3 regions of the Serratia sp. A07 genome follow, and region 2 is predicted to be linked to each of the others. Evidence: predicted binding sites of a transcription regulator. Region 2 holds the regulator's gene; each other region holds the start of a gene.
What was found. The regulator Fur, encoded in region 2, represses iron uptake genes when iron is present. The targets are predictions, from matches to a motif close to ATAATAATGAGAACNACTATCAA.

Region 1 (10,563 bases), on a different contig from region 2:
CCGTCGCGCCCTCGCCCAGCTCGATGGCGTGCACTGCCGCTTGCGCTACCCCCGGCTGTGCCAGCAGCGCCTGCTCGATTTCGCCCAGCTCGATGCGCTGGCCGCGAATCTTCAGCTGATCGTCGCTGCGCCCCAAATACTCGACGCTGCCGTCTTCCAGCCAGCGGGCGATATCGCCGGTGCGATACATGCGCGCGCCGTTGCCGGCGGGATCGGCGACAAACCGCTGCGCCGTCAACCCCGGCCGATGCAGATAGCCATCGGCCAGCTGAATGCCGCGCAGGTAGAGATCGCCGGCGCAGCCGACGGGCACCGGCCGCAGCATGGCGTCGAGAATGCTCAGCTGGGTGTTCCAGACCGGTTTGCCGATCGGCACGCCGGCGCCGTTCACCGCCGCCAATGCCGCGCCGGACGCCGGTTGGTAGGTGACATCGACCGCCGCCTCCGTCGGGCCGTACAGGTTGTGCAGCGGCGCGGTAACCAACGCCTGGTAGCGGGAAGCCAGTTCACACGACAGCGCTTCGCCGCTGCAGAACACGCGTTTCAGGCTGGCGGCGGCGCGCTGTGGCGCCCGTTCGTTCAGCGCCTCCACCCAGATAGCCAACATGGACGGAACGAAATGCAGCGTGGTCACGCCATAGTTGTCGATCAATGTCGTCAGCGCCTGCGGATCGCGGTGCGCCTCCGGCGGCGCCATCACCAGGCGTGCGCCGACCATCAGCGGCCAGAAGAATTCCCAGACGGAAACGTCGAAGCTGCACGGCGTTTTCTGCAATACCACGTCCTGCGCATCGAGCGCATACTCGTGCTGCATCCAGAACAGGCGGTTGACGATCGCCCGGTGGTTCACCACCACGCCTTTCGGCCGCCCGGTAGAGCCGGAGGTATACAGCACGTAGGCGGGATAATCGCCGTTCCCCGCCGGTTGGCGCGGCGCCGGTTCACGCCCGCTCTCGTCCAGCGCATCGAACAGCAGCGTCGGCGCCAGCGCGGCGAAGCGGGCGTCCAACGCGTTTTCGGTGATAATCAGCCGCGGTTTGGCGTCCTCCACCATGTAGGCCAGCCGTTCGTCCGGGTAGCCGGTGTCCAGCGGCAACCAGGCGGCGCCGGTCTGCACAATCGCCGTCAGCGCCAGGCTGAGGCGCACGGAGCGTGGCAACGCCACCGCGACGATATCCCCCGGCTGAATGCCGGCCGCCGTCAGCCGCTCGGCCAGCAGCGCGGCCTGGCGCTGCATGTCACGGTAGCTGAGACTGTGCCCGGCATCCTGCAGCGCGATGCGTTCCGGCGTGCGCCGCGCTTGATCGGCGATCGCCTGATGCAAGGTGGTGTCCGCCACCGCCTGCCCGGTGCGGTTAACCGCCGCGATCAGCGCCTGCTCCTGCGGGGTTTGCAACTGCCAGCGCGGCAGCGGCAGATCCGGCTGGGCGATCCACTGTTGCAGCAGCGCCATCAGCCGCGCGGCGAAGCGCTCAGGCTGCGGCACCGAGGCGCGGTACTCCATCAGCAGGCGCAGACGTTCGCCCGGCAGCACCAGCAGCGTCAGCGGATAGTGGGTATAGCCTTTGTTGCGGATGGCATCGCAGCGCAGCGATCCTGTGCCGCCCAGCAGAGCGTCGTTGTCCGGGTAGTTCTCCACCACCAACAGCGTATCGAACAGCGTGCCCGCCCCGGCCAGGTGCTGAATTTCCCCCAACCCCAAATCATCGTGCTCCAGCAGTTCAATCTGCCGGTGCTGCAGGTCGGTCAACTGCTCCGTCAACGAACGATCGTGCTGCAGACGAACCCGCACCGGCAGCGTGTTGCTGAACAGGCCGACGTGTTCCTCGATCCCTTCTATCTGGCCAAAACGGCCGGAAACCGGCGAGCCGAACACCACGTCCTGCTGGCCGCAACAGCTGGCCAGCTGCAGCGCCCAAATGCCCTGCATTACGGTATTGAGCGTCAACCCGCGTTCGCGGCACAGGGTCAGCAAGCGCCTTTCCTCGGCCGGCGGCAGCGTCATTTCCAGCTCATGCACGCGTTCGTCCTGCGTTTCACCGAACAGCAACGTCGGGCGCACGTCCTGCAGCGTCTCGCGCCACAGGCGGCGCGAGGCTTCGGCATCCCGCGCGGTCAGGCGGCGCACGATATCGGCATAGTTCGAACGCAGCGGCGGTAACGCCTGCTCGCCTTCACGCAGGGCAAGCATCAGATCGTTGAGCACCACCGGCGTCGACCAGCCGTCGACGATCAGGTGGTGCGCGTTAAGGAACAGCGTGTAGCGTTCGCTATCGCCGTGTTTGACCCACAGCGCGTGCAGCATCGCGCCGGGCTGGTTGAACAGATCGCGCTGCAGTTCCTGCTGCTCCAGCCGGTGCAGTGCCTGCGCTTCTTGTTCTTCCGTTAGCGGCGGCAGCGCGTGGCTGTCCAGCGGCCAATGGCTTTGCTGCGGTATCAGCTGCAGCGGCTCGCCCTCGCGGTTGAATCGGGCGGCCAATTGCGGATGGCGGCGGATCACCGCATCCAGCGCCTGCTGAAGTTGATGCGCGTCCAGTTCGCCGCAGAGGCTCAGGCGCGTCAGCGAGTTATAGCTGCCGCCCTGCTGCGCCGTCTGCGCATGGAACAGCAGGCCGTGTTGCAGCGGCAACAGCGGCAGCGCCGCGGCTAACGGCCCGCACTCCCGCTCCCAGGCGCTCACCGCCTCATCATCGGCGCCCGGCTGGGCGATCTCGGCCGCCACCAACGTTGCCGCCGCGCGTTCGGGATGCCGTTCGGCAAATTCGCACAGTGAACGCACCGCTTGCTCGATGCCGCTGTGCAGCTGCGTAATGTCGCTCTCGCTGAAAATCCCCTCCAGCCAGCTCCAGTTGATCGCCAGGCACGCGCCGTCGCGCCGCTCTTCGACAAAGATATTCACCTCTAGGCCATACGACAGCGCCTGCTGCGCATCCTGCGCCACGGCGAAGGCGTCGCGGAAGCGGGTTTGGCTGCGCTGCGGCGTCCAGTGCCCCTCATCCTGGCTGAAACGCCCGAGGTAGTTGAATATAATCTCCGGGGCGTTACGCTGCGCCAGCGCCGCCAGATCGTCACGCTGCGGATGCAGATAACGCAGTTGGCCGTAACCGACGCCGCGATCGGCCACCGCTCGCGTCGCCCGTTTCACCGTGCGCACGGCCTCATTGTGCTCGGCGTCATGCAGTTCGATGCGCAGCGGATACTCCGCCGTCAGCCAGCCGACGGTGCGGGCCAGATCGAGGCCGTCGTCCAGTTCGGCGCGGCCGTGCGACTCCAGAGAGAAACGCAGCGAAGCGGCCTGGAAACGGCGGCGGCAGGCCTGAGCCAGCGCGCACAGCATGATCTCTTCAACCTGGGCGCGATAATCCTGCGGCAAGGTGCCGAGCAGCGCGGCGGTCAACCGGCTGTCGAGCAGCGTGCGCCGCTCGCTCACCGAGGCGATGCGATCGGTCTGCGGTTCCAGAGCGCGCCGGCCCAAACGCGGCACGCCGTCCGCCAGCATTTGCCGCCAGAACGGCAGCTCGGCTTCCCGGCGTTCCACGTCGGCGCGTAAACGCGCGGACCACTCATAGAGCGAGGTTTCTTCCGGCGGCAGCGTGATCGGCCGCCCCTGCATGGCGCTGTCGGCCACTTGCCGCAGCTCCTCGAGCAGGATGCGCCAGGAAACGCCGTCGACCACCAGGTGGTGGATCGCCAGCACCAGCCCCAGGCTCTGCCCGTCGCGCTGCAACAGGATCGCCTGCATCATGGCGCCGGCCGCCGGATCGAGATGCTCGAGTGCGGCGTCGAAAGCCTGTTCCGCCGCCGGCTCCAGTTCGCCGGATACGGCCTGAACCTGCATGAACTCAGCGGTAGCGGCTTCTTCAACCACCAACCGGCCATCGCGGATCCTGGCGCCCAGCGCCGGGTGCGCCGCGCGCAGCTGATCCAACGCATCACGCAGCTGTTCCGGTTGCAGCTCGGCAGGCACGCGCAGGAAAACGCCGTGCGCGAAGCGGCGATGCATATCGCCCGTCTCGGCGAACCAGTGCAGGATTGGCAGCCCGTCGATCGGGCCTTGCTGCACGCTGCGTGAGGCCTGAGAGTCTACGGCCAGCGGCTGCATCGCCTGCGCCATGCGCGCGGGGGTGTGCAGCGCGAAGATCTCGCGCGGCCGCAGCAGATAACCGTTGCGCCGCAGGGCGGTGCCCAGCCCCATCGCCGAGATGCTGTCGCCGCCGAGCGCAAAGAAATCGTCGTCGGCGCCGACGCGCTCCATCCCCAATAAGTTGGCCATCGCGCGGCAAATCAGCCTTTCCTGCTCGGTGGCCGGTTCGCGAATGCTTTGCGCCAGCGTCTCCTGCGGTTTGGGCAGCGCCTGGCGGTCAATCTTGCCGTTGACGTTGAGCGGCAGCTCCGGCATCACCACCAGGATCGCCGGCACCATATAATCCGGCAGACGCTGCGCCAATTGCCCCAGCAGCTCGCTTTGCAACGTTGGCGAGGCGCGGCGCGCGTCATCCTGTACCGAGCAGTAGCCGATCAGGCGATAGGTGGCGCCGATCGGCTCGGCGATCACCACCGCACGCCCCACGTCCGGCAAGGCGGCCAAGGCGCTTTCCACCTCCCCCAGCTCGACGCGGAAGCCGCGCACCTTGATTTGGTGATCGGTCCGGCCAATGAACACCAGCTGACCCTCCGCGCTCCAGCGCATCAGATCGCCGCTGCGGTACATCACCTCGCCTTCGGCGAACGGGTTGGCGACAAAGCGCGCCGCCGTCAGATCCGGACGCCGCAGGTAACCGCGTGCAATGCCTTTGCCGGAAATGTACAGCTCGCCCGCCGCGCCGATCGGCACCGGCTGCAGGCGGCTGTCGAGCAGCCAAACTGAGGTATTGGCGAGGGGACGGCCGATCACCGGCTGGTCTGCGGCCGTCACCGGCGCGCCGAGGGTATCGACGGTGTATTCGGACGGGCCATAATAGTTGTGGATCTCCACCTCCGGATGCTGCTGCATCAGGTTCCACAGCGTCGGCGTCGCCGCCTCGCCGCCGATCATCACGAACGACGGCAGCGGGAACTGCCCCTTCAGCAGGCCGCAGTCCACCAGTTGCGAGAAGAACGACGGCGTGATGTCCAGCAGATCGATCGGCGTCTGTTGGGTTTGTTCCAGCAGCGCCCAGGGGTCGCGGCGCAGCTCCTCATCGAAGATAACCAGTTCGCTGCCCATCATCATGCAGAACAGCGGTTCCCAGGATGAGTCGAAAGAAAACGAGGCGGTATGGCCGGCGCGCAAGCGGCGCGCGTGGCGAGCCTGGAATTTTTCGATCGCCGGGCCGAACAGAGAGGCCTGGTGCGACAGGAACAGGTTCAGCAGCCCGCGGTGGGTGGACATGACGCCCTTGGGTTTGCCGGTCGAGCCGGAGGTGTAAATCATGTAGGCGAGATGCGCCTCGCTCAGCGGCACGCGCCGCTCTGCATCCGTTATCGGCGTGCTCTCGGCGGCCGCGCAGCGCGCCAGGCACGGGGCGTCGTCCAGGCACAATACCTGCGGCAGATCCGGCATGTTGGCCCGCGTGGCGCGGTGGGTCAGCAACATCACCGGCCGCGCGTCGTCGCACATCAGCGCCAAACGTTCACGCGGATAGTCCAGATCGAGCGGCATATAGGCCGCGCCGCTGGCCAGCACGCCGAACAGCGCGACCAGCGTGTCCACCGAGCGCGGAATGCCGATGGCGACCACGTCTTCGGCGCCGATGCCGCTTTCGATCAGCACTCGCCCCAGCTGCATCACCCGTTCGGAGAGCTGCCGGTAGCTGAGGCGCACGTCGCCGCAGGCCACCGCCAACGCCTCGGGCTGGCGCTCAACCTGGCGCTGGAATGCATCCATGATCGAGACCATGCCCGCCGGCGGCGCCAGCTCTGCGCCGCGCCCCCAGGCCGCGAGTTGTCTGAGTTCCCCTTCGCCGATCAACGCCAGTTGACCGTGCGGTTGATGCGGCTGCCGCGCCAGCTGCTGCAGCCAATGGCCGATGCGCTCCGCGTGATGATGCAAGGTGCGCGGCGAGTATTTGGCCGGGTTGGCGACCAAAGACAGCGTCAGCACGCCGCTTCGAAAACCGATCTCAAACTCCAGATCGTCGACCGGCCCCATCGCCAGCGTATGGGTGACGGCCGCCTGACCGTCGAACGACAAGGCGCCGTGGTAGACCTTGACGTTGACCACCGGCCCGTAGAGTTCCTGATGGCCGCCGACCAGGCCGAGATCGCGTTTGATCTGCTCCGCCTCATAGCGTTGATGGCGGCGCGCCTGCTTGATCTCCGCCACGGTGGCCTGGCAGACGTCCGCCAGCGACAGATCCGGCGTCACGTTAAGCAGCAGCGGCAGCACGTTGACCACCGGGCCGACCGCCGCCAGCGCCTGCGACCCCATCCGGCGCATGAAAGGAAAACCGATTGAGAAGCGGGTTTCGCCGCTCATGCGCGCCAGATACATCGCCAGCGCCGCCGTGACGATATCGGCCGGTTGCAGCGACTGCAGCGCATCATCGCGCCGCGCTTCGTCAAACAGCGATTCAGGCAGTACCAGCGCCTGTTTGAGCGGCTGGGCGCCCGGTTCAACCTCCCGGTTTTCCGTCGATAACGACAGCGGCGACGGCAAATCGCGCAGATGCTGGCGCCAGAATTCGGCCGCCCGCTCACGTGCGGGCGACGTTTGCCATTGCTGAAACTCTTCCACCACCTTGCCGAACGGGGTAAACGGCGAGGCCGCCGGCGCCAGCCCGTGGCGCAGCGCGCGATAGAGATCGGCGATCCGGCGGGTGATGGCTTCGAAGCTGAAGCCGTCCAGGGTCAGATGATGAAAGCGCTGGTACCAGAACCAGCGATCGGCGCTGACGCGGATCACCATATGGCGATAAAGCGGCCGCTCGCCGTCTGCCGGCAGATCCTGCGCCAGCTCGTCGTTCATCAGCGCCAGCGCCGCCTGTTCGGCGTCCGGCCGTGCGCTGAAATCGAGCCACTCCGGCGCCTGCACGCGTGCGGGGTCGGCTATCAGCGGCAAACGCTGCACCGGCTGGCCGTCCTGCGCCTCAAAGAATCGCGCCTGAACCGTATCCGCTTCGGCCAGCCCTTGACGGATGGCGCGCTCCAACGACGAACGATCGATAGCGCCGTGCAGTTCGGTGTAGTGCGCCACGGCGAAGCCGTTGCGGCGCAGCGCGATTTGGTCGGCGATCCAGATCCCCGGTTGCGCTGCAACCAGCGGATACTCCCGATACTCGACCTGAGTATCCGGCAAAGAAAGCGTTTCTGACATGGTGTCTGTCCTTTTCCTCAAACGGAATGTATCGATGTGGCTGCCTGGCGCTTAACGCGCCGCATCCGCCGCTTTCAGCGCCGCATCCGCCGCTTTCAGCGCCGCCGGCCGCATGTCCTGCCAGTGCGTTTCGATGTAGTCGATGCATTCGCCGCGCGACGCCGGCCCCATCAGCACGCGCCACCCCTGCGGCGTCTCGGCAAACTGCGGCCACAGCGAATACTGCTGCTGCGCGTTGACCAAAACGGTGAAACGGAGGCTTTCGTCATCGAACGGGTTTTGTTGTTCCTGAGTCATTTGCATTACCTGTCTGTCAAAATGTGTGGGTTATTCCATCGCGGAAAGCAGCTGGCGCACGCCGTCCACCAGGCCGCCGCGCCAGCAGAGCGCATCGTGCCCGCCGGAAAACACGCGGTATTCGGCGCGGTGCCCCGCCGCCGTCAGCGCCTGGTGCATCTGGCGATTAACGAATTCGATGTCCGCCTCCCGATCGCCGGCTTGCTGAATCACGGTGAGCGTGGGCGCCGCCGCGTCGCGTTGCCGAACCTGGCGTATCAGCCAGCCTTCCTCCAGTTCGTGGCGTTTTTCGAACTGGGTAACGAATTGCACCGTGGGCCACCAGAAGGAGCCGGACTGGCTCAGCACGCGGCCGAAGCGTTCCGGCCAGTGCACACCGGCATATAACGCCGCCAGCCCGCCGTAGCTTTGGCCGGCGACGACGGTGCGCGCCCCTTCCTCGCTGAACGCTTCGCGCTTCTGCGCCTGCGGCAGCAGCTCTTCGATGATTGCCTGCCAGAAGGCGGCGTTGCAGGGCAGCTCGTTTTCCCGGTGTTCACCGTCGATCGCATCGATCAGCAGCCAGCACGCAGGCGGCAGCCGCCCTTTTGCGGTTTCATGCTCGATCACCGGCAACAGCGCGTGCCTTTCGATCCAGTTTTGGCCATCGAGCAATAGCACCAACGGGCGGTTCGCTTTCACCGCCGCGTCGCCGCTGGCATACAGCCAAACGCGCCGCTGGTTATCCAGACGTTCGCTGCGCCACTGAAAAAGCTGTAGCCGCGCCTCGTCCAATGGCCGATCGGCGGCCTGCCAGGCGCTTTGGTCGTCGGCATCCGGCCCTTGCGCCAGGGAAACCGGGCGCGGGCGATGCGAAGGCCCCAGCGAAAGGCGATTCAGCGGATCGGCGATCGCCAGCGGGAACAGCGATACCCACCAGGCGCGCTGCTGGCGATCGCGCAACGTTTCGTCGCCGCTGAAGACGGGGGGAAGGTCCCGGTCGGTAATGGGGATCAGGCTGTAGCTGCCACGCCAGCGGCGATCGATAACGGCGGCGCCGTACCAAACGTCGGTGCCGGGGAGCCGGGTCAGGCTGCTGGGAGACGTGCTGTGATGATCGGTAATGCCGTTGATATCGGCGTAAACGCGGCATATCGGCGAGTGCCGTTCATCGCCGGCGGGATCGCGCCACAGCCAGGTCATTTTGACGTGGCTGTCATCGTGCGGCTCGACGATGGGCATGCCTTGTGAGGCGACCTTCTGCCACCACGCGGGCTGCCCTGCCGCCTCTTCACGCAGCCACTGCGCCGCCAATCCCTCATGACCGCTTTCTGGCCTCTTTTCCGGCAAAAACTCCATAGCGCCCCTTACATAACATGAGTGATTTTTACAAAACCTGACAATCGTATTGATACTCATTATCGTTTTCAATACTATTTGTCGGATTTTTACCGTCGTGCACACACGGCGTTTCCGCGTCGACGGGTGAAGAGCGCTTGTCGGAATTTCGGGGTTTATCAGGGTGGCATGACACACAACGCAGGTATGCAGGAGAGATAATGAAGATTAAAAACAAAGGGATAGAAAACGCGAACGCAGAGGCGATGTCCGCCAAGCGTTTATTGCTGGGATCGGCGCTGGCCTTACTGCCCTTCGCGCCACACGCGTCCGCCGCCGCGGACGAGACGATTCTGGTGACCGCCGACGCGCAAAACAGCGTGACCGCCCCGGTCAAGGGGATCGTCGCCAAAGAGAGCGCCGCCGGCACCAAGACCGCCGCCTCTCTGCGTAAAACGCCGCAGTCCATCTCGGTGGTCACGCGCGAGCAGATGAACGACCAGGAGCCGGCGTCGGTCGCCGACGCGCTGAACTACACCAGCGGGGTAATCACCACCTACCGCGGCAACTCCAACCGCAATGACGAAGTGATCAGCCGCGGCTTCCGCTATGCGCCCAAGCTGCTCGACGGCCTGCACTTTGGCCTTTCGAGCCAAAACGGCGGCGCCGGGCAGATCGATCCCTGGCTGCTGGAGCGCGTGGAGATGGTGCACGGCCCGGCCGGCGTGTTGTACGGCCAGGTCAGCCCCGGCGGCGTGGTGGTGATGACCAGCAAGCGCCCCACCGCCCAAAGCATTCACGAAGTCAAATTCAGCACCGGCAACCGCCATCTGGCGGAAACGGCGTTCGATTTCGGCGGCAAGCTCAACGACGACAATACCCTGTTCTACCGCCTGAACGGCATCGCCAGAACCGAACATGAGTTTGTCAAAGACAGCAAGCAGCAACGGGTGGCCATCGCGCCGGCCTTCACCTGGCTGCCGAACGAAGACACCAGCTTTACGCTGCTGACCAGCTACCAGAACGATCCGAAAGCCGGATCGCGCAACTTCCTGCCGCGCGCCGGCACGCTGTTCCCGACCAGCGCGGGCTATGTGCCCTACGACTTCAACATCAGCGAACCCAGCTTCAACAAGTCGCGGCGCGAGCAGGCGTCGATCGGCTACAGCCTCGAGCATAACTTCAGCGATGCGCTGTCGTTCACCCAGAACCTGCGCTTCACCCACCGCGATGAAGACTATAAATATCTGGTTTATAACGTAAACTCGAAGGTCAACGACCACACCGTCACCCGCATGGCGCAGCATGAAACGCAGATGACCAACGAGTTTGGCGTGGATAACCAGCTTAAGGGGTTGTTCGACACCGGCGAGGTGAAGCACACGGTGCTGGGCGGGCTGGATTACCGCTACAGCCATATCGATTCGAAGATGTATCGCGATCGCGGCAACGACTACCCGATCGACTGGGCCAACCCGGTTCGCCCCAGCATCGATGGCAGCACGCTGGCGCTGGCTTCCAGCGACTTGAAGACGCTGAATCAGGTCGGGGTGTATCTGCAGGACCAGCTGGAGTGGAATAACTGGAACCTGCTGCTGTCCGGCCGTCAGGACTGGTCACAGGTCAACACCCGCGATCGCACCAGCGGCGGTAAA
Region 2 (10,563 bases):
GCCAGCTGTTGAGCCACGTCTGGGGGCCGAACTACGTGGAGCACAGCCACTATCTGCGCATCTACATGGGCCACCTGCGGCAGAAGCTCGAAGCCGATCCGGCCCGGCCCAAACACCTGCTGACCGAAACCGGCGTCGGCTATCGCTTCATGCCTTAACCCCGGCGGGCGCGGTTTGCCGCGCCTTTACGCCGCCGGCCCCTTCTTCAATCCGACCATAAATTCTTTAAACGCATCGCGCAGCGGAGCAAACACCGGGTGTTTGCGGTTTTCGATCATCACTTCGGAGAACAACTTCAAGCCTACGGCGAAGGCCGCGCTCTGCTCGGGGCCGAAGTTCAGATCGTCACGCGCCCGGATGCGCTCGACGATATCGAGAATATCGTCGTGGTTGGTCACTTCAAAACTCAGCGGCGCTTTCTCTACGGGATTGCCCTGGCGATCGCTCAGGGCTTCAACGGTAATAGTAAAACGGTGGCCGGGCATCAGATCTTCTCCTGCTGCGTGGGTTGAATATGCATTTCGCTTTCGATCGCCGCCACGGCGGTCAGCAACGCGGCGTTGATGCGCTCCACCTGCTGCGGCGTGAGATCGGCGCGCATCACGTTGCCGCGCAGCAGGCTGCGCAGGCGGTTCATGGCGTCGTAGATGCCTTCCGCCAGATTGCCGTGCCGATGATGCTCGCGGCCGGCGCCCGCCAGACGCGCCAGAATGACGTCAACCACCTGTTGATGCTTTTGCAGCTCGCCCTCGCCCGCGGCAGTGATGCGGTAGCTTTTGCGGCCGTTGCCGGTGGTGAGCGGCTCAAGGAAATCCTGCTCTTCCAGCAGCGTCAGCGTGGGGTAAATCACCCCCGGGCTCGGCACGTACAGGCCGGATGACGCCTCCTCAATCGCCTTGATCAGCTCATAGCCGTGGCTGGGCTTGCGCGCCACCAGCGCCAGCAGTACCAGACGCAGATCGCCGTGCTCGAACAGACGGTGACGCCCGCCCCGGCCGCCGCGCCCACCCCGGCCGTGCTCTTCGCCTTCGCCGCCGAAGTGATGGCGTCCACCGCGATGACGGCGGCCCTCTTCGCATTCATGATGGTGGTGATGCCGGTGTAAACCTAATCGATGAAACATAGGGTGATACCTCGCTTTAACAGTGAACATCAATACGAGGTTGTTTAGATATATCTAAACAGCGTCGATAACGCTAATCTAGATCGATATATCTAAATGCGCAAGCGTGCGCCGATAAAAAGATATATCTAAATTGCAGGCATATAAAAAGCGCTGTAAAAACAGCGCTTTTTATCAATCAAGAAAAGCGATTACTTGGCGGAGGCCAGCACTTCGCTGACGATCTCGACCGCTTCGTGCTCGATTTTCTCGCGGTGTTCCGCCCCGAGGAAGCTCTCGCAGTAGATCTTGTATGCGTCTTCGGTACCGGAAGGACGGGCCGCGAACCAGCCGTTGTCGGTCATCACTTTCAGGCCGCCAATCGACGCGCCGTTGCCCGGTGCCGCAGTCAGACGGGCGGTGATCGGGTCGCCCGCCAGGGTATTGGCCTTGACCATCTCCGGCGACAGCTTGGACAGCGCCGCTTTTTGCGCCGCAGTCGCTGGCGCCTGGATGCGGTTGTAGCTTGGCGCACCGAAGCGTTTGGCCAGATCGTCATAGTGATGCTGCGGGTTTTCACCGGTTACCGCGGTGATTTCAGCCGCCAGCAGGCACATGATGATACCGTCTTTGTCCGTCGACCACGGTTTGCCGTTGAAGCGCAGGAACGAGGCCCCGGCGCTCTCTTCGCCGCCGAAGCCCAGGCTACCGTCGAACAGGCCGTCCACGAACCACTTGAAGCCGACCGGCACTTCCACCAGCTTGCGGCCCAGGTCGGCCACCACGCGGTCGATCATCGCGCTGGACACCAGCGTTTTACCGACTGCGACATCAGCGCCCCACTGTGGGCGATGCTGGAACAGGTAGTTGATGGCTACCGCCAGATAGTGGTTCGGGTTCATCAGGCCCTTCGGCGTGACGATGCCGTGGCGGTCGTAATCCGGATCGTTGGCGAACGCCAGATCGAATTTGTCACGCAGCGCCAGCAGGCCGGCCATAGCCGACTCGGACGAACAGTCCATGCGGATAATGCCGTCGTGGTCCAGGTGCATAAAGCGGAAGGTCTGATCGATGGAATCGTTCACCAGCGTCAGATCCAGCTTGTAGTGCTCCGCCACGCGCTGCCAATAGGCGATACCGGAACCGCCAAGCGGATCCACGCCCAGTTTCAGGCCGGCGCGTTGGATGGCCGGCATGTCGACCACCTCAACCAGGCCTTCGACATAAGGCTGCACCAGGTCTTTGGCGTGCAGGTGGCCGCTGTTCCAGGCCTTGTCCAGCGACTGGCGCTGAACGCCTTTCAACTGTTGCGCCAGCAGTTCGTTGGCGCGCTTTTCGATCACCGACGTCAGGTTGGTGTCGGCCGGGCCGCCGTTCGGCGGGTTGTACTTGATGCCGCCGTCTTCCGGTGGGTTATGGGACGGCGTAATGACGATGCCGTCGGCCTGCGCGCCGCCGCGGCGGTTGTGGCACAGAATGGCGTGCGATACCGCCGGCGTTGGCGTGAAGCCGTTGTTTTCCTGCACGATCACATCGACGCCGTTGGCGGTCAGCACTTCCAGCACGGAAATGAAGGCCGGCTCGGACAGCGCATGGGTGTCTTTGCCCACGTAGCACGGGCCGGTGGTGCCCTGCTGATGACGAACTTCGGCGATCGCCTGAGCGATGGCGAGGATGTGCGCTTCGTTGAAGCTGTGGCGCTGCGCGCTGCCGCGGTGGCCGGAGGTGCCAAACTTCACCGCATGTGCGGGATTGCCGGCTTCCGGTTGCAGCACATAGTACTGCGACGTCAGCTGGGCTACGTTGATCAGATCGCTTTGGCGGGCGGGCTGCCCGGCACGTGGATTATTCGCCATCGACATATCTCCCTCATCCCTGTCGGTGACCGGGCAAATACGTCGCGCACGGCCATCATGACGGGCTGTTCGCTAAATTAGACGGTACCGCAAACTTTCTCGATCAGTTCCGCCGGGAACTGCATGGCCTGCATGATGTGTTCGATCATGCTGCGTTTGCGGCCGGTATTGGTATTGGTGATCACCCAGTAAGGGGTGCCCGGTACATGCTTCGGCTTGGTATGCGTGCCGTTGGCCAGCAGGGTCTGCTGATCGCCGGCGAAATAGGTACGGGTACGGCCGGTCAACGCCTCGGTGGCGGCGGCGAAACCGGCGGCATCGAGGGTATACAGCGTGGACAGCACCAGCATGAAACGGTTGACCGCTTTGTTCTGCTCGGCATATTCATCCGACAACAGCAGCTCGCGCATGGCGCGCACGCGATCGCGCGGACGCTGCGCCGGCGCCGTTTTTTCCAGCTCGACGGACTGCGGCGCACTGGCGGCAGGCAACGCGCGCACCGGTTGCCCGGCGGTGAATTTCAACATGCGGCGTAAAATATCGGACGCGCTTTCACCGATGTGTTGCGTGTGGCTGGCAATATAACGGTAAAGCTCTTCGTCGACTTCAATAGTTTTCATCTTTATCCAATACTGTTTTTTCTACTTAGAACCTGAAGCCAGATCCTGCATTCAAGCCATGGGATTATAAGGTTAAAAGCGCTGGGGCGAACACAACAATGTGCCTCCGGACGGAAAATGCAGACTAATACCTATAGCCGGCACTGCCAAGCCCGCGCCGCGAAAATTCCGCATGATTCATCGTGCGATTCAATCATGATACCCTAATCTGAATCTCTCTCAGTATGAACTTCGCCATGAAATTACATTATCAACTGCTGGCCGCCGAGTCAGACGCGCTGCCGGTGCTGCTGATCCACGGGCTGTTCGGCAATCTGGACAACCTGGGCGTGCTGGCGCGCGATCTGCATAAACAGCACACGGTGATCAAGGTCGATCTGCGCAACCACGGCCTCTCCCCGCGCGCCGACGACATGAACTACCCCGCCATGGCGCAGGATCTGCTGGCGCTGCTCGACGAACTGCAGCTGGAGAAAGCGATCGTCATCGGCCATTCGATGGGCGGCAAAGCGGCGATGGCGCTGACCGCCATCGCGCCCGAGCGCGTCGCCAGGCTGATCGTCATCGACGTCGCGCCGGTGAATTACCAGACCCGCCGCCACGACGAGATCTTCGCCGCGCTGAAGGCCGTCAGCGCCGCCGGCATCACCCAGCGCCAGGCGGCTGCCCAGCTGATGCGCGACTACCTGCAGGAAGAAGGCGTGATCCAGTTCCTGCTGAAGTCCTTCCACAACGGCGAATGGCGCTTCAACCTGCCGGTGCTGATCGAACGCTACGAAGACATCACCGGCTGGCAGGAAGTCCCGGCCTGGCCGCACCCGACCCTGTTCATTCGCGGCGGCCTGTCGCCGTACGTGCAGGACAGCTACCGTGCAGCCATCGCCCGCCAGTTCCCGCAGGCCCGCGCGCACGTCGTCGCCGGCACCGGCCATTGGGTGCACGCCGAAAAACCGGAAGCGGTGCTGCGCGCCATTCACCGTTTCCTCGACGAAGCCTGAAAAACGCACTCACCTGGCGAAAAAACGCGCTAAAGATAACGGCTTAGCGCGTTTAGCCCGCAGTTAGGCATTGTCGTCGCTCCATCTGCTGGGGTAATATGGCGCGCTATAATTTTGCCACCGCGCCAGCGCGTTCGCGAACGCCGGTTCGGGGGTGAATTTGGGTTAGGGTTTATTGGCCCGAAGTGTGTTAACCGATGCCTCCGGAAGCGTGCGAGCGCTTTTTGATGCAAACTCCCTTGCAGTACCGCTACCTATGGCAAAAGAACAAACGGATCGCACGACGCTGGATCTGTTCGCAGATGAACGCCGTCCGGGGCGCCCGAAAACCAACCCGCTTTCCCGCGATGAACAGCTTAGAATCAATAAGCGCAATCAGTTACGGCGCGATAAAGTACGTGGATTGCGGCGCGTAGAGCTGAAAATCAACGCGGATGCGGTGGACGCCCTGAACAAACTGGCGGAACAGCGCAACATCAGCCGCAGCGAACTCATCGAGCAGATGCTGTTGGCACAACTGGCGGAAGAACAGCCGGAACATTGATCTCTTCGGCCGCACGCGCGGCGCGGCGTTAAGGACAACGCCGGATCGACCACGCTTTTCTTCATTCTCCGGCATCGCATAAATGCGATAAAACCCCGGCGCCACTTTCTGGCATGATACGCATTTACCGGTAAGAGACTGCGCCTGTCGGCGCCCGCCCCGGAGGCGAAAGGCTCTTGCCATGGCATCATTTTAATCGGCGTCAGCGGCGGCAGTGCCGGCGTCGAGTAATGCAATTACTTGAATTTAAAGGTTATACGCGATATGGCTACTGTAGGCATTTTCTTTGGCAGCGACACTGGCAATACCGAAAACATTGCCAAAATGATCCAGAAAATTCTCCAGAAACAGTTTGGCGACGACGTCTCTGAAGTGCATGACATCGCTAAAAGCAGCAAAGAAGACCTGGAAGGGTTCGATATCCTGCTGCTGGGTATCCCGACCTGGTACTACGGTGAAGCGCAGTGTGACTGGGATGATTTCTTCCCAACGCTGGAAGAAGTCGACTTCAACGGCAAACTGGTGGCGCTGTTCGGCTGCGGCGACCAGGAAGACTACGCGGAATACTTCTGTGACGCGATGGGTACCATCCGCGACATCATCGAACCGCGTGGCGCGGCCATCGTGGGCCACTGGCCGACCAAAGGCTACCACTTCGAGGCCTCCAAAGGCCTGGCGGACGACGATCACTTCATCGGTCTGGCGATCGACGAAGACCGCCAGCCTGAACTGACCAACGAGCGCGTGGACGCCTGGGTCAAACAAATCGTCGAAGAGCTGAGCCTGGCCGATATCGTCGGCTAAGCCCCGGCACTGGCGAAAGGTTGAACAAAGGCCCTGTAAAGTGCATAGTGTGCCCACAGGGCCGTCATCGGCAGCAGGGATTGCTGCGATAGAAGCTACAGATTTGTAACTTCCCACCCCGTCACGGTAGACTGAGATATCGGTTTATCCCATCCATCAAGGCGTTGCATGCAAAACATGCAATAGTGCAATTATATCTTTGTTAACAACCGGCGGTTTCCATTTAGTACAACCGGTTCTATAATGAGACGCATTAACTCTTTGTGCCGACCGATGCCACAGGCGAGTACGCCTCAACTTGATTAGCATAGTAACAGGACTGAATTCGCATGACCGACAACAACATCGCATTGAAGAAGGCCGGCTTAAAAGTCACGCTTCCGCGACTCAAAATCCTGGAAGTACTGCAAAATCCGGAATGCCATCACGTCAGTGCGGAAGATTTGTACAAAAAACTGATTGATATGGGCGAAGAGATCGGGCTGGCAACGGTTTATCGCGTACTGAACCAGTTTGACGATGCGGGCATTGTGACACGTCACAATTTCGAAGGCGGCAAGTCCGTGTTCGAGCTGACCCAACAGCATCACCACGATCACCTGATTTGCCTGGACTGCGGCAAAGTGATCGAATTCAGCGACGAATCCATCGAAGTGCGGCAGCGTGACATCGCCAAGCAGCACGGCATCAAGCTCACCAACCACAGCCTGTACCTGTACGGCCACTGTGAAACCGGTGACTGTCGCGAAGACGAAACGCTGCACGACAAGAAATAAGCCTGACCGGCTATGAAAAACCGCCTCACACCGAGGCGGTTTTTTTATGCCTGCCGTGCAAAGGGCAAAAAAATCCCCGGACAAGCCGGGGGAAAATCATGTCATGAAATATCACAATTGCAGCGGCACTGCTACTCCACGTACTACTCTCACTACAACGTCCGCCCTACGCCGACACGCGCGGGCGAACGCATTCCCCCTTCGTTATACGGCCGCCGCCAGGGCAGCAGGCCGTTGCACCGGGCTTAGACCTTCTCGGCGCGGCTGTAGCGCTTGCCGTCCGGGCTAACCGAACGCACCTGCACCTCACCGGACACCGCAGGCTTGGCCTTGGCGTCATAGCGCTGCCACTGCTTGCCGCCGTCGGTGGAGTACTCGATGCCCAATCCCGGCAGCGCGATATTCGCCTCCAGCTTGCCGCCCGCTACGCGTGCGCCCGGCACCGGCAGACGGTAAGCGACGCCACCTTTGTCCAGCTTGGCCAGTTCACGCTGCCCCAGGATATTGGCGAAGCGCAGCCAGTCTTTCTCCAGCGTCTTGGTATCGACAAAGTGGGTTTCCCCGCCTTTGTATTCGCGGCCGGCGCGGTAGTCCTGCTCCCAACCGGCGCGGTGCCAGGCGCGTTCAGCCACCGACAGCGCGCGTGGGAAAATCATGTATTCCATCTGCGGATCGGTGCGCTGGGTTTCGCTCCACAGCTGAGCGGACAGCCCGTAGGCGCCCGGCCACGGCTTATCGCTCTTGGCGTTGAAGTGGTTGCCGTCGCGGTCGACTGAAGTTTCCGCGTTCTGCGGCATGTTATCCGGCGCGAAGCTGAACACCTTGCGCTCGTCGCTGAAGCGGGTGCCCCAGTAGTAACCGCGCTCGTCCGGGTTCACCTCGTAAGGGAAGTCCATGTAGACGTAGTCCGGGTTGGAAACCACCACTTCATACCCTTTGTTGGCCCAGTCGTTGACGCTATCGAAACCGCCCCAGTACAGGGTATCCCAGAAGTTGACGCCCACGCGCGAGGTGGCGAACGCCTTCGCGTTCTCGGCGTCTTTCAGGCCATCCTGCCAGGCCTGCATTCTGTCGATGCCGTGCGCCTTCACCAGCTTGCTGACCTCTTGGCCGAAGTAGCTCGGCAGGTGCTCCATGTCGGCCACCTTGCCTTCTTTGATCATCGTCTGGCACACCTGCGACTTGGCCCACGGTTTGTCTTCGTTGCTCTGATCGATGATGCCTTTGCCCGGCTCCGGTTTCGCCTTGTCGGTGTAGCCGGCGCCCAGGCGAATGTTTTTCGCTTCGTCGCCGCCGAAGTGCCAGGTCTTGATCGGCTGGCCGGCCTCTTTATGCATCTGGGCGATCTCGCCGATCACCTTGTCGACAAAACGCTGGGAAGAATCCAGGCACGGGTTCAGGTAGCTCTGGCGGTTAAAGAACTGCACGGAGGTGGTGTTGGAGGTATCGGTCGGATCCACCAGGCGGAATTCGTTGGCCTCCTGCTCTTTCCCGGCGGCATGCAGCTTTTTATAGCGCGCTTCCATCGAGACCACCGCGGCGCGGGCGTGTGCCGGCATGTCGATCTCCGGGATCACCTCAATCTGGCGCGCCTGGGCGTATTTGATGATGTCGATATAGTCCTGACGGCTGAAGAAGCCGCCGTAGACGTCCGGCCCCTGGCCGTACTGCGGCAGCAGGCAGGTGGTTTCGCTCAGATCGTGGCAGCGCTGGCCGCCGACCTCCGTCAGCTCAGGCAAACCGGGGATCTCGATGCGCCAGCCTTCGTCATCGCTCAGGTGGAAGTGGAATTTGTTGAGCTTGTAGGCCGCCATTTGATCCAACAGGCGCAGCACCGCGTCCTTCTTATGGAAGTTGCGCGCTACGTCGAGGAAAATGCCGCGATACTGGAAGCGCGGCGCATCGCTGGCGTCCAGCGTGGCGATCTTGCCGCTGCCGTCGCTCGGCACTAACGACAAGATCGACTGCAGCCCGTAGAACACCCCGGCCTGATCGAAGCCGATCACCCGCGCCTCTTTCTTGCCGATTTTCAGCTCATAGGCGCCCGGCACCGCCATCGCGCCTTTAAACTTGCCCGGCTGGATGTCGGTCTTGATCGGATAGCCGTTGGCCTGAACCGGCACACCCAGCAGCGCGAAGCGCTGATTGACGACGTCCGCCGCCGGCTTGACCAGCGTGCTCAGATCCGGCGATACCCCTTTGCGCAAATCGACGTCCTGCGCGTGAACCTTCACCTGCATCGGCGTCGGCACGATCTGGCCGCGCAGCGCGCCGGCAGGCAGCGTCTGCAGATCGGCATTGCTGACAAAGCGCGAAGCCGGCGTCATCAGAATGTTTTTGTCGTCCTTGGTGCGCTTCCACTGGTCGCCGGTGAACGGCGCCACAAACTGGTCCAGGTTTTCGGTGTCGGTATTCGCCAGCATTTTCGGCTTGGCGTCGCCGGACGTGGCATACCAGCGCGGCAGGAAGTCGTTTCTGAACAGCTGCCAATATTCGGCGACCACCGGGATTTCCACCGCCTTACCGGCCGGGAAGCCGCTGAATTTGGCGGTCGGCTCCAGCTTGTACAGATCGCCGGTGAGGTGAGCAATCTTGAACTGGTCGTTGTCTACCCGCAGGGTCTGGCGCGGGCTGTGGAAATAGATGACCCAGTCTTTACCGTCGATCGCCTGGCCGTCGTTGCTGAGGGTGAACAACACCCGGTTGCATGAGGCCCAGTCGGCGCCCAGCGCCGCGCAATCCACGCCGTTTTCGCCGGCGCGGTTATCCAGCATTTTTACGTTCAGCTTCAGCTGGCTCAGCTGATCCACCAGCTGTTGATCGGCCATGGCGTTTCCCATGCCGCCCAGAAATCCCATCGTTGCCGTCAACGCGGCTAATGCGCTCAGTTTGAATGCGTTCATGTTCTTGTCCTTCTTAATTATTGTTATCGCGAATTTCTTGCCACAGCTTGCCGCACTTGGCGTCGTAAGCCTGACCGTTACCGCTGTGCACCGCCATAATGCAGTTCTGATAATCCATCACCCGCACCGTTTCCTGCGCGGCGAACTGCTGGTGCTGCTTCTCTTGTTTCAGCACGTTCAGCACCGCCTTACAGGGTTGCAGACGCTCCGGCGAACCTTCGGCGGTGTTGATACAGGCGCTGTAAGCCTGCTTCAATTTGGCGTCTTCCGGCGGTGCGGCGGGTTGCGCACAGGCGCTCAAGGCCGCGGCGGCCGCCAACATCAGCATGATTTTTTTCATCGTTGAATTCCCTTAACTGCCCCCGGCGGCGAGGCCGGGGAACGCATCAGAAGATGGTGAATGGCGCGATGACCATGAACTTGACGTCTTTCTCGTCCTGGAAGATGTTGCCGTAACCGCCGCCCCAGCTCGGGATGTTGGTGTGGTTGTCATACTGGGTGTAGTGCAGCTTGATCAGGGTGCCCTTGGCGCGCCCTTCCTGGATGGTGTACATCGCGTCCAGGCTCCAGGCGCTCTCCTTCAGGCGCTGGCTCTGATCGTAGATCGGGTTGGTGCTCGGCTTGGCGTCCCAGGCGTAAACGTAGGAGCCGCCGACCGCCATGCCCGGCAGGTTCCAGTTGCTGAGGTCATACATCACGCCGGCGTACACCGCTTTCTCACCGTTGGCGTTAAAGTCGGAGCGGTTATCCCACCACACGTCCAGACGACCGTTGGACGAGGCGTAGGTCGGGGTCATGCGCTGCAGGAAGAAGCCCTGGTTGCCTTCCGCCTTGACCATGGTGCCTTCCAGACGCCAGTTGAACTGCCCGGTGGTGTAACCGAAGGTCAGCGCCTGCAGCCAGGCCAAGCCGTCGTAGATGCTGTTCGGATCGTTCTTGTCGCTGATGCGGTCTTCCGCA
Region 3 (10,563 bases), on a different contig from region 2:
CGCCGGCGAACAGCCGCACCCGGTTGCCGTCAACGGTGCCGCAGCGGATAGTCACTACCCACTCGCCGTTGCCTTCGTCGTCGCACCAGCCGACGATGCCGCCGAACAGGCCGCGATCGAACGGCTCCAGCTTTCCGATCAGGGCGTGCGCCTCGGCCGTCGGCATGCCGCACAGCGCCGGCGTCGGGTGCAGCAGGCAGGCCAGCGACAGGGCATTTTCGTCTGGAGACGCCGCCTCGCCGTCGATCGGCGTGGAGAGATGCCACAGCGTCGTGGTGGTCAACAATTCAGGGGTGTGCGGCACGTTCAGGTAGCGGCAGCGGCCGGCCAGCACGTCACGCATGCTTTCGGTGACGATGCGATGCTCGTGGCGATCCTTCGCCGAGGCCATCAGCCGCTCTCCCACTTCGCGATCGCGCTGCGGGTCGGCCTCGCGCCGGGCGGAACCGGCCAGCGGGTTGGAATAGAAACGGCCGCCGTCCTGGCGTAGCAGCAGCTCCGGGCTGGCGCCCAACAGCGCGCCCTGCTCCAGCGGCACATGGAAATGGAAACCGTGCGGGTTCTGGGCAATCACGCGCGCCATCAGCGCATGGCGATCCACCGGCTGGCGCGTTTCGATCTCCAGCAGGCGCGACAGCACCACTTTATCCAGTTCGCCGGCCTTCATCGCGTCGACGGCGTCGCTGACCATCTTCATAAACGGCTGCTGCGGCGGCAGCTCCGTCACGCCGGCCAGTTCAGGGCCGTTCGCCGCCGGCCGAACGCCGGCCATAAAGGCGGCGCGATCGAACCAGCGGCTCTGCTGCGGAATAAACAGCGCCGAAGGCTGCCGGGTATCGAACGGGATGGCGCCGCACAGCAGCGGCTTTTTGATGCCGGCCTGACGGGCCTCGGCAAACGCCTGCCGCACGCTGCGCTGGAACTCGCCGTTCAGGTCGGCGCCGTCTGCGGCCGGCAGGCGAATGCGGCTGAAACAACCGGTGGTGGTCAAGCTGCGGAATGGAGAGGTAAAGAAGAAGCCCGACGCCGGAGAAAAATCAGCGGCGAACCGGTGTTCTTCGCGCTCCTGCATTTCCTTTCGATTGATGTCGTTCACGGCAGTATCCATCGCTTCGCCCTCAAGGATTTGAAGTGATAACCAATATAATAATGATTATCATTTGAGTTAATTCCGCGCTAAATTACTCGCCGATATTTGCTATGTCAATAAACGTAAGCACTTCTTTCATTTCGAAATCATGACATAAACGCTGTGGGTTTTACGCATGCCGATGATAAGCATTGCTATTTGATCCCACAGCGTTGTCTTAACGCGTTCGACTACTTTTCTGTGGCGGGCTGCGGCTCCGGTTTGTGCAGCGTGACCTGGCGCAAACCGGCCATGGCGAACAGCAACAGGATGCCGAGCACCGCCGCGCCGAAGCCGAAACCGCTGGCGCTCATCGCCGGCAGCATGAAGGCGCCCATCGCCCCCAGCAACAATGCGCCAAGCGCATCGCCCACCACGTTCTGCGCCGTCCACAGGCCGTTGATGCGGCCGAGGAAGTTGTCCGGCGTCAGGCTCTGGATCAGGCCGTATTGCAGCAGCGAGTTCAGCGCGCTCAGGTAGCCGAACGCCACCAGGCACAGCAACGCCAGGCTGTACCACGGCATCAGGCCGAACAGGCCAATGGCGGCGAACGCCGCGATCGCCGTCAGCAGCATCACCCAGCCGGGGCGCGCCACGTGCGCCACGCGCCCGCTGGTGAACGCACCGATGGCCGCGCCGAGCGGCACGGCGGCGTACATATAGCCGAGGTGGGCAGCGTCGATGTGCCAGCTCTCCGCCATCGCCGGGTACAGCACGCGCACCGCGCTGGCCATGGTCAGCAGCGCGCCGATCAGCGCCACCATGCCGATCACCTTGTTCTGGAACAGGAAGGCGAAGCCGCCCGCCAACGCGCGCAGCGGGTGTTCACGCGGCTGCGGCGGCGGCATCAGCTGCGGCAGGCTCAGCAGCGGCAGCAGCGTCAACAGGGTGCCAAACGCCGCCAGGCCGTAGTTCCAGGCAATGCCCATATGGGCAATCACCAGGCCGCCAATCGCCGGGGAAAGAATCGAGCCGAAGCGCACCGTCAGCATGCTGATGGCGCCCGCCTGCACGATGTTTTCGCGGCCCACCAGCGCCGGCGTGGCCGCCAGCAGCGCCGTCACCCCCACCGCGCCGAAGAAGCCGTCCCACACCGCCAGCAGATAAATGGCCGCCAGCGAAGGCGACGGCAATAGGGCGTTGAGGCACAGGCCGACGAAGCCGACGCCGCAGGTGGAACGCGCGAACAGGATCAGCCGGCGCCGCTCATAGCGATCGGCCAATACGCCTCCCATCAGCAGCCCGGCGAACATGCCGCCGCCGGCCAGCGTCACCGCCAGCCCGACCTGCAGGGTGGAACCGGTCAGCGCCTGGATCTGCACCGGGATGGCGATCGCCATCAGCCCCAGCGCCACAATGGAGATAAAGCGCGCGCAGAATACCGCGCGGAAAGCCCGGTTGGTTTTCAGCAGGCTAAAATCAAGCAGGATGGAGGGTTTGCTACTCATCGGTTGTTCACCACATCTTTAAACGGGGATTCTGCAGTTGCGGGGCGCTATGCTAGCACAGATGGCGAAATCAATAATGATAATAAAACTCATTGATATTCAACTGTGAGCAACCGCAAGAAACGCCGCCACACGCGGGGTAATCCCCGTGCCTGGCGGCGAGATGACGGGCGCGATTACAGCGTGCGCAAGATCCGGTTCAGCAGCGGCCCCAGCACTTTGAACGACGCCGGCGAAACGATATCGACATGCGCGCAGTCCAGCTCGTGCGCCTGCAGCGCATCGACGTACTGCGACCAGGTCTGCTGCACGTCCATCCCTTCCTGCAACGTGCGTTTGGCGACGAACAGCGTCGCCTGGCCGCGGAAGCGGGCGGTGCGCGTGTGCGACAGCAACCGCACCGAATCGGCGTAGTTGGCTTCGATATTGTCGAACATCGCGGTGCGCGTCTCGCCCAGCGCCGGATCGAGCGTATCCTGCGACACCGCCAAGAACTGCTCGCGCTCGCGCTGCACTTCCTTCAACACGTTGTCGTCCAGCATCACGTCCCAGTTTTGGGTCTCCGGCGGATAGGTATCCAGCAGGCCGAGGAACGCCACCTGCTCACCGCGCGCCTGCAGCCGGGCGGCGATGCCCTGCGCCAGCGTGCCGCCCAGCGAGTAGCCGATAAAATGGTACGGCCCGTGCGGCTGTACCTGCAACACCGTCTGCAGGTGGGCATCCACCACCTGATCCATATCTTCGCTCAGCGCCAGCGGGCCGTCCGGCCGCGGCGACTGGATACCGACCAGCGACCAGTGCTGATCGAGATAGCGCGGCAATACGCTGAACTGCCACGAGAAACCGGACGCCGGGTGCAGACAGAACAGCGTCGGCCCCTCGGTGACGCGCAGCGGCAATACGCTGTCGAATCCGCTGCGATCGGCCTCTTCCTGCGTGCGATCTTCCGCCAGCAAGGCCGCCAACTGCTCAACGCGCGACGCCACCATCACCTGGCCGACGGACACCGCCTTGCCCAGATCGCGGCGCAGCTCTGCCGCCAGACGCATCGCCAGCAGCGAATGGCCGCCGAGCGCGAAGAAATCGTCGTCGGCGAACACCTGCTCGCGCTGCAGCAAGCGGGCGAACACCGCCGCGATCTCGCTTTCCAGCCCGGCCTGCGGCGGCCGTCCTGCCTTGCGTTCACCGCCCTGCGGTTGCGGCAAGGCCTTGCGATCCAGCTTGCCGTTGGCGCTCAGCGGCAAATCGCTCATTTCCACCAGCGCCACCGGCACCATGTGCGGCGGCAGGCGGTCGGCCAGCGCCGCGCGCAGGGCTTCCGCATCCCAGTTCGCGCCAGGCTGCATCACCAGATAGCCTACCAGCTGGCGCGCATCGCCGCCGGCGTCCACCGGTGTGCCCTGCAGCACCAGCGCGTGCGTCACCGCCTGGCGCACGCCCGGCAGCGACAGCAAGGCGTGGTCGATTTCGCTCAGCTCGATACGCTGCCCGCGGATCTTCAGCTGATCGTCGCTGCGGCCCAAATATTCCACCGCGCCGTCCGGCAGCCAGCGCGCCACGTCGCCGGTGCGGTACATGCGCCCGCCCTCGCCGAACGGATCGGCGACAAAGCGGCTGGCGGTCAGATCCGGCCGGCCAAGGTAGCCGTGCGCCAGCTGCACGCCGGTCAGATACAGATCGCCCGCCACGCCCGGCGGCACCGGCCGCAGGCGCGCGTCAAGAATGCGCAGCCCGGTATTCCACACCGGCAGCCCGATCGGCACGTTGGCGCCGGTCACCTTCGCCAGCGCCTCGCCGTAGGCCGGATGCCAGGTCACGTCCACCGCCGCTTCGGTCGGGCCGTAGAGGTTGTGCAACGGCACCGCCGTGCGGCTTTGCCACAGGCGGCACAGCTCCGCCGGCAGCGCTTCGCCGCTGCAGAACACCTGGCGCAGCGCGGCGCAGCTCGCCACCGCCGCGTCGTCGTCCAGGGCGGCCACGAAAGCCGCCAGCATCGACGGCACGAAGTGCAGCGTGGTAATGCGATGTTGTGCGATCAGCTGTTGCAGCTGCTGCGGATCGCGATGCGCCTCCGGCGGCGCCATCACCAGCCGGGCGCCGACCATCAGCGGCCAGAAGAATTCCCACACCGAGACGTCGAAACTGCACGGCGTTTTCTGCAGCACCGCGTCGTCCGCCCCCAGCGGGTACTGGTGTTGCATCCACAGCAAGCGGTTGACGATCGCCTGATGGCCGACCAGCACGCCTTTCGGACGCCCGGTGGAGCCGGAGGTAAAGATGATATAGGCCGCATGGTCCGGCGTCGGGCCCGCGATCGCCACCCCGGCGGCGTGATCGGCCGCCAGCGGCGCGTCATACAGCAAGATTTCGCCCTTGTCGGCGAAACGCGCCTGCTGCGCCGGGTTGGTGATGACCAGCCGCGGCGCGGCGTCTTCCAGCATCATCGCCAGCCGTTCGTCCGGATAACCGGTGTCCAGCGGCAGATAGGCGGCGCCCGCTTCCACGATCGCCATCAACGCCAGCGACAGGAACACCGAACGCGGCAACGCCACTGCTACGATGTCGCCCGGCCGCACGCCCTGCGCCACCAGCTCGCGCGCCAGCGCCGTGACCTGCTCGCGCGTTTCGCGGTAGGTAAAGCTGAAATGCGCATCCGCCAGCGCCGGAGCCTCCGGCGTGGTTTGCGCCTGCTGCGCCAGCAGCTGGCTCAGCGTGGTCGCCGGCACCGGGTGCACCGTGTCGTTGGCCCGCGCCAGCAGCGCGTGATCGTCGGCGGTCAGCATATCGGCCTCGCCGATCGGCAACGTTGCCTGCGCGGCGAACTGCGCCAGCAGCAGCGGCAGCCGCTGCAGGTGCGCCTGCAGTTCCTGGCGGCTGTATCGCTCGGCGTTGGCCAGCAGTTCAACCTTCAGCTGATGGTGCTCGTCGATAAACAGCGCAATCTCCAGATCGCGCACCGGCCCGGAGGCCAGATCGTGGGTGATGCCTTCGATACCGGCGAAGTCCAGCTGGTAATCGAACATTTTGAAGTTGAAGACCGTGCCGTACAGCGGTTCGCCGTCGCCGATGCGCCCCAGATCGCGCTGCACCTGTTCGGCGTCGTAGCGCTGATGGCGGCGCACCGTTTTCAGCTCGCGGCTGATGCGGGCGGCGGCCTCATACAGCGTGGCCTGCGGCTCGAGGTGCATCTCCATCGGCAGCACGTTGATCACCGGGCCGGCGGCGCACAGGGCGGCCGATCCGGTACGGCGCATGAAGATAAAACCGGCGCTGAAGTTCGGTTGGCCACTCAGGCGCGACACCCACAGCGCCACCAGCGCCACCGCCATATCGGCGGCGTTCAGCTTCTGCTGCGCACCGCACTGCACCAGTTCGGCGAAGGCCTGCGGATCGCAGCGCTGTTCCAGCCGGTGGATGCGCGGCGTGGGGGTTTGCCCAGCCAGCGGCTGCGGGCAGAGCGTGGCCGGCGGCGGCAGCTGCCGCGCTTTTTCGAGCCAGAAATCGGCGTCGCGTTGCCAGGCCGGCGCCTCCCGGTAAGCCTGGTATTCCGCCACCACGTCGCTGAACGCCGTGAAAGGCGTCGGTTCCAGCGCGTCGCCGCGGCAAAGATGGGTGTAAATCGCCGCCACGCGGCGAGCGATGGCGGTGAAGCTGAAACCGTCCACCAGCAGATGGTGATAGCGCTGATACCAGAACCAGCGGTCATCCGCGAGGCGCATCACCACATGGCGATACAGCGGCGCGCCGCTGCCGGCGCGCAGATCGCTCGCCAGATCGATATCCATCAGCGCGCGCGCGGCGGCTTCGGGGTCCGGCGACGTCGTCAGATCGACGAGTTCCGGCTCGCGCACCGCCAGCGTGTTATCCCACCATTGCACCGGCACGCCGTCGCGTTCCGCAAAACGCAGGCGCAGCATATCCACCTCGCCCAGGCCCTGGGTAATGGCCTGCAGCAGAGGCTCTACGGCAATGGGGCCGTTGAGTTCGATGGCGTGGGCCACCGCGTAGGCATTGCGATGCGGGGAAATTTGATCGGCGACCCAGATGCCGGGTTGCGCCGCGACCAGCGGCCATTCGCCCGCAAGCGCCGGGCCGCTGAGAGAGTTAGGGGTGTGTGACACTGCTTATTGCTCCCGTGATTACCTGGCGCCGGTCACGCCTCGCGTGCTGCGACCGGCAGAATGTCTTGCCAATGCTGTTCCAGCCATTCGGCGCACGCAGTGCGCGCCGCCGGGCCGAAGACGATCGTCCACTCGGACGGAATGGCGCGGAAATCCGGCCACAAACTGTATTGTTGTTGTACGTTGCGCAGCACCAGGCTGCGCTGCTGTTGATCATCGAACGGATTCAGGCTTTCCATCATGTGTTCCTCGTGCCGTCGCCGTCGCCGATGCCGGATAAGCGGTGGCGAAAGCGGAAGCCCAGACCGCCTGCAGCCCGTCGGTCAGGCCGCTGCGCCAGCACAGCGCGTCGTGCCCGCCTTCCACCACCCGGTAGTGCACCCGATGGCCGGCGTCGCTCAGGCGCGCCGCCATTTCGCCGCTGACCCGGTGCACCAGCTTTTCCTGCGAACCGGCTTCCATAAATACCTTCAGCGCGCCGTGGTTGCCCAGGCCGTGTCGTTCCACCTGCTGCATCAGCCAGCAGGCATCGTCGGGAATGCTCGGCAACTGCAGCATGTCGCGCCGCGGCCACCAGTAGGAACCGGACTGGGTGATCACCGCGCCGAAGCGCTGCGGCCAGCGCAGCCCGGCATACAGGGAAGCCAGGCCGCCAAAGCTTTGCCCCGCCACCACCGTATCGGCCGGTTTGTCGCTGTGCGGCGCCCAGTCGGCCAGCTGCGGCATCAGTTCTTCCTGCACCGCCAGCCAGAAGTCGTCCTTGCAGGTCAGTTCGCGCGACCGGTGCGGCAGATCGATAATGTCGATCAGCACATACACCGCTTCCGGCAATGCCCCTTCACGGGTCAGCTGCATCAGCGGCTCCCAAACCGGCATCTGCTTCGCCCAGAACTGGCCGTCGAGCAGAATAGCCAACGGACGCTCGGCCGGCTTGCTGTCACCGGTGGTGTAGATCCAGACATCGCGGCTGTTGCCCAGGCGCTCGCTTTGCCAGGTATGGCGCTGCAAACGCGCCGGCAGCGGTGGCGTACAGCGCCCGCTGGCGATCTCGTACTCGTCGAACGAGCGCCATACCGGCTGCGGCGGCGCATCCGGCATGTGCAGGCCGGAGACGCTGTGGCCGCTGGCGCTTTGCCAGGAGCGATACGGGTTGAGCAGATCGGGGGTGGCGCTGGCGAACACCTGGTGCCACCAGTGGCGCAGGTTGTGCATGTTGGCGTGCGCATCGTCGCCGCTGAACGCCGGCGGCCGCTCGTCAAAGCAGGGGATAAAGCAGTAGCTGCCGCGCCAGGCGCCGCTCAGCTCGGTCTGCCAGTACCACACGTCGGTGCCGGCCAAACGCTGCAGGCTTTGCGGCGGATTCGGCTGATGATGGTCGGTCAGGCAGTTGATGTTGATCCACACGCGACGGTAGGCGGAGGTCAATTCGCATCCCTGAGGATCGCGCCAGAAAAAGGTGGTTCGCCAACGGCCGTTACCCGCCGGTTCTACCCATGGCGTACCGCGTCGTGCCACCGTCAACCACCACCCTGGACTGCCCGCATTGCTGCTGGCCAATAATCTGCTGCTTTCTGACTGTAGTTCTGTATTCACAACGCCTACCCATTTTGTAGTTGGCGGCACCGGGAACGTCGACTTTTCCCTATCGCCGGCCACCGCCCGAACGCACTGTACGCCAAATACTATTGATAATAATTTGCATTTGCAATAGTGTGTAAGGCTTGGAGATCGTGCTGGTATTGCGCGCAACGGACAGGGATCGGGGATACATCAATGGCATCCCTTGCCGCAGCCGATTTTCTATTTCCGACTACACAAAAACTACAACCGCCCTTCCCCCCGTTCGGCGAGGGATGGCAGCAAGGTAGGACACTCAGATGAAAAGCAAGCTATCACGTTATTCTTTAGCCACTCTTATCGGCTTGGGATTGGGCGCGTCCGCGTTCGCCAACGCCGCGCAGCAGACCGACACCACCACCACGGAAGAAAACAGCGGCACCACGGATAAAAAACCGCGCGGCGAAGACACCATCGTCGTGACCGCCGCCCGGCAGAACCTGCAGGCGCCGGGGGTGTCCACCATCACCGCCGACGAGATCAAAAAACGCCCGCCGGCGCGCGACATCAGCGAACTGATCCGCACCATGCCCGGGGTTAACCTGACCGGCAACTCCACCAGCGGCCAGCGCGGCAACAATCGCCAGATCGATATCCGCGGCATGGGCCCGGAAAACACCCTGATTCTGATCGACGGCAAACCGGCCTCCAGCCGCAACTCGGTGCGTCAGGGCTGGCGCGGCGAGCGCGACTCGCGCGGTGATACCGCCTGGGTGCCGCCGGAAATGATCGAACGCATCGAAGTGCTGCGCGGCCCGGCCGCCGCGCGCTACGGCAACGGCGCCGCGGGCGGCGTGGTCAACATCATCACCAAGAAGGCCGGCGATGCGCTGCACGGCTCGCTGAACGGCTACTTCAACGTGCCGCAGCACAAGCAGGAGGGCGCCACCAAGCGCACCGACTTCAGCCTGTCCGGCCCGCTGAGCGATTCCCTGAGCTTCCGCCTGTTCGGCGGCTACAGCAAAACGCAGGCCGACGCCTGGGACATTAACGAATCGCATAAATCCGAACGCGTAGGCGCCTACGCCAACAGCCTGCCCGCCGGGCGCGAAGGGGTGGTCGATAAAAACATCGACGCCTTGCTGCATTGGGACTTCGCCCATCTGCAGTCATTGGAGTTCGAGTATGCCTACGGCCGTCAGGGCAACCTGTATTCCGGCGATACCCAGAACACCAATACCAATGCCCTGGTGCAGAGCAACTACGGCAAAGAGACTAACCGCATCTACCGTGAAACCTTCGGCCTGACCCACCGCGGCGCCTGGGACAACGGCGTGAGCACCAACAACTACGTGCAGTTCGAGCGTACCCGCAATACCCGCCTGAACGAAGGCCTGGCCGGCGGCACCGAAGGCATCTTCGACACCAAAAATACCGGTTTCGGCACCACCAAGCTGGACGACTTCCTGGCGCACAGCGAAGTCAGCGTGCCGTTTGAGCTGGGCGTTTCACAGACCGCCACCCTGGGTACCGAGTGGACCCAACAGCGGATGAAAGACGGCACCTCCACCAGCCAAACGCTGATGGGCGGCACTATTCCCGGCATGGGCAACGGCACGCGCAGCCCTTACGCTTCCGCGCATATCTTCTCGCTGTTCGCCGAAGACAACATTGAGCTGACCGACACCACCATGCTGACGCCGGGTCTGCGTTACGATCTGCATTCAGAATCCGGCAACAACTGGAGCCCGGCGCTGAACCTGTCGCAGGAACTGGGCGACTACTTCACGCTGAAAATGGGTATCGCGCGTTCTTACAAGGCACCGACCCTGTACCAGACCAACGGCAACTACCTGCTGTACAGCAAAGGCCAAGGGTGTGCGGGCAGCGATGTCAGAAACGGCTGCTACCTGCTCGGTAACGACGATCTGAAGGCGGAAACCAGCGTCAACAAAGAGATCGGGCTGGAGTTCCATAACGAAGGCTGGCTGGCCGGCGTGACTTACTTCCGCAACGATTACCACAACAAGATTGAAGCGGGTAACTCGCGCATCGCCACCAGCAGCACCGGCACGGCGGTCTACCAGTGGGAGAACGTACCGAAAGCGGTCGTACAAGGGCTGGAAGGCTCGCTGAACGTGCCGGTCAGCGAGACCGTCACCTGGAGCAACAACGCCACCTACATGATCGAGAACAAGAACAAGACCACCGGCGATTACCTGTCGGTGATCCCGAAGTTCACCGTCAACTCGACCCTCAGCTGGCAGGCTACGCAGGATCTGTCGATGCAGTCCACCCTGACCTGGTA

Region 1: a site for Fur is predicted at 8,979-9,001, ahead of fes (enterochelin esterase). Genes of this name have one in related genera too.
Region 3: a site for Fur is predicted at 8,378-8,400, ahead of fes (enterochelin esterase). Genes of this name have one in related genera too.

What each region holds. Positions count from the first base shown of each region.
Region 1 is NZ_JBZXDO010000016.1:856-11,418, reverse strand. It holds gene AC4PR2_RS16275 (amino acid adenylation domain-containing protein) at 1-7,294, opposite strand, end outside; gene AC4PR2_RS16270 (MbtH family protein) at 7,346-7,591, opposite strand; gene fes (enterochelin esterase) at 7,622-8,929, opposite strand; gene AC4PR2_RS16260 (TonB-dependent siderophore receptor) at 9,130-10,563, shown strand, end outside.
Region 2 is NZ_JBZXDO010000003.1:330,426-340,988, reverse strand. It holds gene kdpE (two-component system response regulator KdpE) at 1-158, shown strand, start outside; gene AC4PR2_RS05355 (DUF3861 domain-containing protein) at 186-485, opposite strand; gene AC4PR2_RS05350 (PadR family transcriptional regulator) at 485-1,123, opposite strand; gene pgm (phosphoglucomutase (alpha-D-glucose-1,6-bisphosphate-dependent)) at 1,315-2,958, opposite strand; gene seqA (replication initiation negative regulator SeqA) at 3,036-3,578, opposite strand; gene ybfF (esterase) at 3,803-4,576, shown strand; gene ybfE (LexA regulated protein) at 4,833-5,120, shown strand; gene fldA (flavodoxin FldA) at 5,385-5,924, shown strand; gene fur (ferric iron uptake transcriptional regulator) at 6,254-6,700, shown strand; gene AC4PR2_RS05315 (beta-N-acetylhexosaminidase) at 6,946-9,603, opposite strand; gene chiQ (ChiQ/YbfN family lipoprotein) at 9,617-9,943, opposite strand; gene chiP (chitoporin ChiP) at 9,990-10,563, opposite strand, start outside.
Region 3 is NZ_JBZXDO010000035.1:20,313-30,875, reverse strand. It holds gene AC4PR2_RS23365 (isochorismate synthase) at 1-1,108, opposite strand, end outside; gene entS (enterobactin transporter EntS) at 1,321-2,577, opposite strand; gene AC4PR2_RS23355 (enterobactin synthase subunit F) at 2,754-6,698, opposite strand; gene AC4PR2_RS23350 (MbtH family protein) at 6,731-6,937, opposite strand; gene fes (enterochelin esterase) at 6,912-8,291, opposite strand; gene AC4PR2_RS23340 (TonB-dependent siderophore receptor) at 8,576-10,563, shown strand, end outside.